Regions from separate parts of the Paenibacillus sp. FSL R7-0273 genome, predicted to be linked through region 1. Evidence: a T-box and tRNA genes for the amino acid it is inferred to sense, from the RefSeq annotation. Region 1 holds a T-box; the other holds one or more tRNA genes.
The links. A T-box is a leader RNA that pairs with one kind of tRNA and senses whether it is charged. The one in region 1 lies ahead of metG (methionine--tRNA ligase), so its partner is inferred to be a tRNA-Met.

Region 1 (3,409 bases):
GGCATACTGCTAGACTACCCTCTCACGCGAAAAAGTATGTACTTAACCGGCTACAGCTTCTTCTGCATTCTCACATGCAGAATACCGGCATCATAGAACGGCTCTTCCGAAATAACCTCATAGCCCTGCTTGGCATAAAAATCCTCCGCCTGGCACTGTGCATCCAGCACCGAGAACACCAGCCCCAGCTCCTTGGCCCGCTCCTCAAGCGCCATCAGCAGGACACGGCCGTAGCCCTTGCTGCGGTACTCCTTATGCACCGCGATGCGCTGCATTTTGGCAGAGCCCGCTTTATAGTAGATCAGCCTGCCGGTGGCTACCGGCAGACCTTCATCTATCACCAGCAGATGATGCACCTGATCACCGATCACATCGTATTCATCTATTTCCTCTTCCGCCGGTACCTGCTGCTCCTCCACAAATACTTTTTTGCGGATGTCCAGCCCCATCTGAAGCTGCTCCTCTGTCGTTACATGTATAATTTCCGCTGCCATCGTTACTGCCACTCCTCTTCATGTCTAAGCAATAGTTGAATTATTATACAGAATTTTTGATATTCTGTACAGGAGGTATACGGCCGGAGATTCAGCGCTTATTCGGTTGAATATACTTCTGCGGATATGGAACGGTCATATACATCCTGCATTACCGGTGACACCGGGCCGTACATGCTGTCCGGTCTGCTGTTCAGCTCTGTCATCGGACGGATTTCCACTGCTGCGGGCGGATTATACTCCGCAGTACAGCCGGCCAGTCCTGCAGACAGAAGAAGATAAATGCCTGCAGTTGTAATAGCACTTAGTTTGCGCATGGTACAATTCCTCCTAATCTTATCTGCTGCTTCCAGCTTTGACGGCTTAGGCAAATCTTAAACTTGCACTTGACTTCTGCCGCAGCCAGCCGTAAGATATCCAGTAATTAGGATATTACAAAGGCTGGGAAGAGAAAGAGTACCTTGGCAAATCTCTCACAGAGAGCTCCGTCCGCTGAAAAGGAGCAGAGATAACCCACGGGAATATGGTCTCTGAGCTGCGCACCGAATCCCTTGCAGGGCTGTAGGCTGCGCCGGAATCCGCATCCGTTAACATGCTAGGGTATAACCGCTTAACCTGCGGCGTACCTGAAGAGATGAATGCTGCGAGGCATTGATGAAGTTGGGTGGTAACACGTGAGCACAGGCTCCCGTCCCTTTTGGGGACAGGAGTCTTTTTTGTTGTTCAGAAAGACCATTTATCAACGGGAGGCGTACGATTGATGACGAATATTTTTATTGGAGGGGCCTGGCCTTATGCCAACGGCTCTCTACATTTGGGCAGGCTGGCAAGCATTCTGCCGGGGGACATCCTTGCCCGCTACCACCGGGCCAAGGGCGACCGGGTGCTGTACGTATCAGGCAGTGACTGTCACGGAACACCGGTGGCTGTGCAGGCCGCCAAGGAGGGTGTAACTCCAGGAGATTTTGCCGGCAGATATCATCAGGAATTCACAGAATGCTTCACCAGACTGGGCTTCACCTATGATCTGTACACACGCACGGATCAGCCGCAGCATCACCGGGTGGTTCAGGAGCTTTTTTTGCAGCTGCTGGATCACGGTTATCTGTACACAAAGTCAACCTTACAGTGTTATTGTGAGCAGGATCAGCGTTTTCTGCCTGACCGGTACGTAGAGGGCCTCTGCCCGCATTGCGGACAGCCGGCCAGGGGTGACCAGTGCGATTATTGCTCAGCCCTGCTTGACCCGTCCGAGCTGCTGGAGCGGGTCTGTAAAATCTGCGGTACTCCGCCCGTTCTGCGGCCAACGGAGCATTATTATCTCGCGTTATCGAAGCTGCAGAAGGAGCTGACCGCTTATGCGGAGGCGGAGCACGGCTGGAGAGAAAATGCGGTAAAGCTGACACAGCGTTACCTGCAGGAAGGTCTGCAGGACCGCGCAGCAACACGGGACCTGGACTGGGGTGTGGATGTGCCGGCGGACGGCTTCAGCGGCAAAAAAATCTATGTATGGATCGAGGCGGTCAGCGGTTATTTATCCGCAAGTAAGCAGTGGGCCCTGCAAACCGGCGAAAGCTGGGAGGACTTCTGGCTGGAACACCGGGAGGACAGTACCGGGGAGCAGCCGGACATTCTTGCTTACTATGTGCACGGCAAAGACAATGTGCCCTTCCACAGCCTGATCTGGCCTGCTATCCTGACAGCCGCCGGCGGGCTGCACCTGCCGGACCGGCTGCTCGCCTGTGAATATATGACACTGGAGGGGCAGAAATTCTCCACCAGCCGCAACTGGGCCGTCTGGGTGCCGGATATTCTCAGCCGCTATCAGCCGGATTCCATCCGTTACTTTCTGGTTGCGAACGGGCCTGAGAAGCGGGACACCGATTTCTCCTGGCGGGAATTTATCCACAGCCATAACGGCGAGCTGCTTGGCGCCTTCGGAAATTTCGTCAACCGCAGCCTGGCTTTTATTAATAAAGCATTCGGCGGCCGGGTGCCTGGCGGAGCAGCAGAGCCGTTATGGGAGAGCAAAATTGATATCCTGTATGGCGATGCGGGAAAGCTGATTGAAGCAGGCCGGTTTAAGGATGCGCTGGAGCTGATCTTTTCCGGTATCCGCCAGGCCAACAAATATTTCGACGGGCAGAAGCCCTGGATTGAGCTGAAGGAAAACCCTGCCGCCTGTGCCACCACCCTTTATAACTGTGTGCAGATCATCGCTAATCTGGCTAACCTGCTGAATCCGTTCATTCCTTTTTCCTGCGGCAGGATACGTTCCTTCCTCTCGCTCGGACAGCCTTGCTGGCACAGCATCTCTGTGGCTGAAGGCCAGACTGTTCAAGACCTGACCCTGCTGTTTGAGCGGATAGATCTGAAACAGATTGAGGAAGAGACCGGGCTGCTGGAGCGGAATTTAAAATAATCGCTTAAACCGCCAACCCTTACAGACATAAACCGGTATGTTGCGGCAGCTAGACTCTTTCACCTTGCCGCATATAGGCCTCTGCTTCGGCTGCCAGCGCAGGGACGATCAGCGGATAGGTCAGGTTATCCGGTATTTCCGTAAAATCCTTTATCTCAGCCATCTCATACTGGGGGAGCTGCCCGAACCTGTTCACATCCGCAAGGTAGAGCTTGCCGAAGCTTTCGGGCACCCCCTCTATGGCTACTGAATAGATGCAGACCGGCGTTATTGTAAATTCCTCTGCACCCGTCTCTTCATACAGCTCCCTGGCCGCAGCAGCATCCGCCGCTTCACCAGAGTCAATGTGGCCTCCGGCGAACTCCCATGTATTCCGGTCCTTATGTCTGGCCATGATCCACTGGCTGCCTTGCCTGACAGCAATGACTACATATTTTAACGAAACCTCTTCTTCTTCTGCATTCCTATGTATAGTTACTTTCAATGGTTATCC
Region 2 (3,409 bases), 2.4 Mb from region 1:
CCGAAAAGATTATATAATCTTCGATAAGATACTCACCTTCGAAGTAAACGAGTATACATTGAAGTGAACACTAACCCGTCAGGCATGAGCCCGGCGGGTTAGTTATTATTGTTATTGAACAGAATATTCATCTACACTGAAAGTCAGAATTTTTTCAAAAATAACATAGTCTTTTCTGCTGGTGAATGGGCCCTTATTATTTTCATGTTTGTCAATGGCAAAGGATGCTGTCCCTGTACCCGCCTGCTTAATTTCATACCACGTAATGAAGTCATTGACTTCAGACATATTTAGGTCAAACTCCTTTTCAAGACCGGTATTCATGGTGACAACCAAAATAGCTCGGTCGCTTGTTGGCTGCTCTGGAGCCGGTGACGGTGTTACCCTTGGCGTTGAAGTTGGCTCAATGGTAGGTTGTGGTGTTGTCGTTGGTGTTGGCTCTGCTGTTGGTGGTGTTAGAGAGCCTATTGTGATCTCACTAATAGCAATCCAAGTATTACTTTCAGCACACTCTATTCTAATACCGCTATATTTTCCTGGAGTCACTGCAAAAGGATCTAAAATCGTGTAATATTTATTTGCGTGGTTTTCCACTTCTCTATTTATTTTTCCGGATATTTCAACCCAACTCCCGGACTGAAAACCATACAACTTATAGGAAACATTAGTTTTTGGACTAGCAGAAGCTGCTAATTGTACAAAATCCAAATAAATCTCTTCAGGAAATTTCATTTCTAATAAACCGTTATAACCTCCACTATTCCAGAAGGTTTCAAAATTCAAATCTATTACATTGCTAGGAGCCATCCCACTGTATGATTTATCAGCAGACACTATAGTTCCATCTGGGGGCACAGTTCCAATCATTTCAATAACATCTCCACCTTCTGCATGTGAAACCTCACCTTTAATTATTGGTTGAAGTAAAATAACAGATACTATTATACTCATCACTAAAAACAATTTATATCTCACCTTAATTCCTTTTTTCACAAACATCCATCTCCTTCAATATGTATGCAACAAGCCTACACTAAAAAAGGGCGAACAAACAGTCTGTTATTCGACATTTATTTACAATAAACTTAAGGGTTATTAAGGAAATATGTGGATAGCAAAAAGAAAATTCGTCATCGGTCGACGGGTTAGAGAAACCTTTGACAAAATCGAAGCAGAATTAAATAAATTCCTGGAAAATAGATTAATCCTGTAGATAAATAGGCTCCGTTAGCAAATCGGTTAGCAGGACAGCTTCTTCTGTATATATTTGCTTCTCCTCAGAATCACAAACAACCCCAAACAAAGCAAAAACCCCTTGCTAGGCAAGGGGTTTAGTGAAGTGGGCCCTACAGGACTCGAACCTGTGACCAATCGGTTATGAGCCGACCGCTCTGACCAACTGAGCTAAGGGCCCGGATCTAATGTATCCGAATGTACAAGGGCTGTAAAAGAATAATTGGTTGCGGGGGCAGGATTTGAACCTGCGGCCTTCGGGTTATGAGCCCGACGAGCTACCGGGCTGCTCCACCCCGCGTCAGTAAACTTATTCAAACAGCGACAATAGTTAATATACATTAAATAAGGCCATAAAGTCAAGGATGAATTTGTTAATTGCTCAGGGTAAAAAGCGAACCCCGTAACGGCCCTTCCGCGAACGGTAAATTTCTACAAACTGCGGGTCATGATAGCCGTAGATCCAGCCGTCCTGCTCCAGCCTTTTGGCCAGACAGCCCGCCTGAAATCTCGTCCTGAACAGCTTGGCAAAATAGATCCAGTTCATGATGGATGTCTCCTTTGAAGTCGGGTATTCAGCGCTGCAGTTATAGCATACCCCATCATGACAGATAAATATGCGGGACCTGCTACTCTCATAACCTGAAAGCCGCAAGTCCCGCCTTTAAAATATTTAAACTAGGCCTATACTCCGAACGAAGCCGGGTCCTTCCGCCAAGATTGCAGCAGCGCTACATCGCTCTCTGCGATCTTGCCCTGGCTCAGGGCTACATCGATCAGGGTCGTGTAGTTGGACAGGCTCTGCAGCGGCACACCGGCTGCTGCGAACGCTTCAGTGGCACGGTCCAGCTCATAGCTGAAGATCGCCAGAACCGCCAGAACCTCTCCGCCTGCTTCCTCTACCGCCTGAGCCGCTTTGATCGAGCTGCCGCCGGTGGAGATCAGGTCCTCGATCACGATAACCTTCTGGCCGGGCGAGATACTGCCCTCGATCTGGTTCTGCTTGCCGTGGCCTTTGGCCTTGTCGCGGATATAAGCCATCGGCAGATTCAGCTTATCGGATACCCAGGCCGCATGCGGGATACCGGCGGTTGCTGTGCCTGCGATGACCTGCGCCTCGGGATAGCTGGCTTTAATCAGCTCTGCAAAGCCGCCTGCAATATAGTTACGCACTTCCGGGAAGGACATTGTCAGACGGTTGTCACAATAGATTGGCGATTTGATGCCGGAGGTCCAGGTGAACGGGTCCTGCGGACGCAGGGCAACGGCCCCGATCTCCAGCAGATAGGCTGCAACTTGCTTACTTGTATTAGACAATGTACTCATGCTTGTGTCATCTCCTCAATAATGGATAGTGCTGCTGCGCGCGGGTCGGCTGCTGCGGTAATCGGACGGCCTATGACCAGGAAGTGGCTGCCCTGACGGATAGCTTGTCCAGGCGTCATAACACGGGACTGGTCATCCAGGGACGAGCCTGCCGGACGGATACCCGGCGTTACCGTGACGAATTCCGGACCGCAGGCTGCTGCGATCGCTGCCGACTCCTGCGGGGAAGCAACTACGCCATGCAGGCCCGCTTCAGCCGCCAGCTTAGCATAACGAACTACGGTATCCTCTACATTCCCGGCAATGCCGATCTCTTCGTTCATGACTTCCTGGCTCGTGCTTGTAAGCTGTGTCACCGCAATAATCAGCGGGATGTGCAGCGAAGGATTCAGGCTGACCGCCTTTGCGGCTCCCTCCAGTGCTGCAGCCATCATCGTCTTACCGCCGGAGGCATGCACGTTGAACATGTCTACACCTAGTCTGGTGATGCTCTCAGCACCGCCGCGGACTGTATTCGGGATATCATGCATTTTCACATCCAGGAAGACGGAATAGCCGCGTTCCTTAAGCTCTCTGATAAAATCCGGCCCTGCTGCATAGAACAGTTGCATGCCGACCTTCAGGTAGCACGGAATGCCTTCCAGCTTATCAATCAGGACCCGCGCCGAATCTGCATCCGGATAATCCAGCGGAATCATCAGCCTGCCGGCCATTTCATCCCGTCTGGCAATCTGGCCAATCGTCTCATGCTCTGTCTGCTCTGGGGTTTGCTGTTCCATCGGTCGTTCTCCCTCTCCTTCATTCATCATCTGCTTGCCCGGGCACAGTTGAACGGTCTGCGCTAACGCAA

Region 2: it has a tRNA-Met gene. The T-box ahead of metG (methionine--tRNA ligase) is inferred to sense a tRNA for this amino acid. The anticodon was not compared.

The regions. Positions count from the first base shown of each region.
Region 1 is NZ_CP009283.1:2,997,909-3,001,317, reverse strand. It holds gene R70723_RS12780 (GNAT family N-acetyltransferase) at 51-494, opposite strand; gene R70723_RS12775 (hypothetical protein) at 593-811, opposite strand; T-box leader at 929-1,193, shown strand; gene metG (methionine--tRNA ligase) at 1,255-2,916, shown strand; gene R70723_RS12765 (NUDIX hydrolase) at 2,966-3,400, opposite strand; gene R70723_RS12760 (cupin domain-containing protein) at 3,397-3,409, opposite strand, start outside.
Region 2 is NZ_CP009283.1:5,436,782-5,440,190, forward strand. It holds gene R70723_RS23460 (Kelch repeat-containing protein) at 1-67, shown strand, start outside; gene R70723_RS34130 (hypothetical protein) at 112-993, opposite strand; tRNA gene R70723_RS23470 (tRNA-Ile) at 1,341-1,414, opposite strand; tRNA gene R70723_RS23475 (tRNA-Met) at 1,458-1,534, opposite strand; gene R70723_RS33830 (hypothetical protein) at 1,616-1,780, opposite strand; gene pyrE (orotate phosphoribosyltransferase) at 1,918-2,559, opposite strand; gene pyrF (orotidine-5'-phosphate decarboxylase) at 2,556-3,272, opposite strand.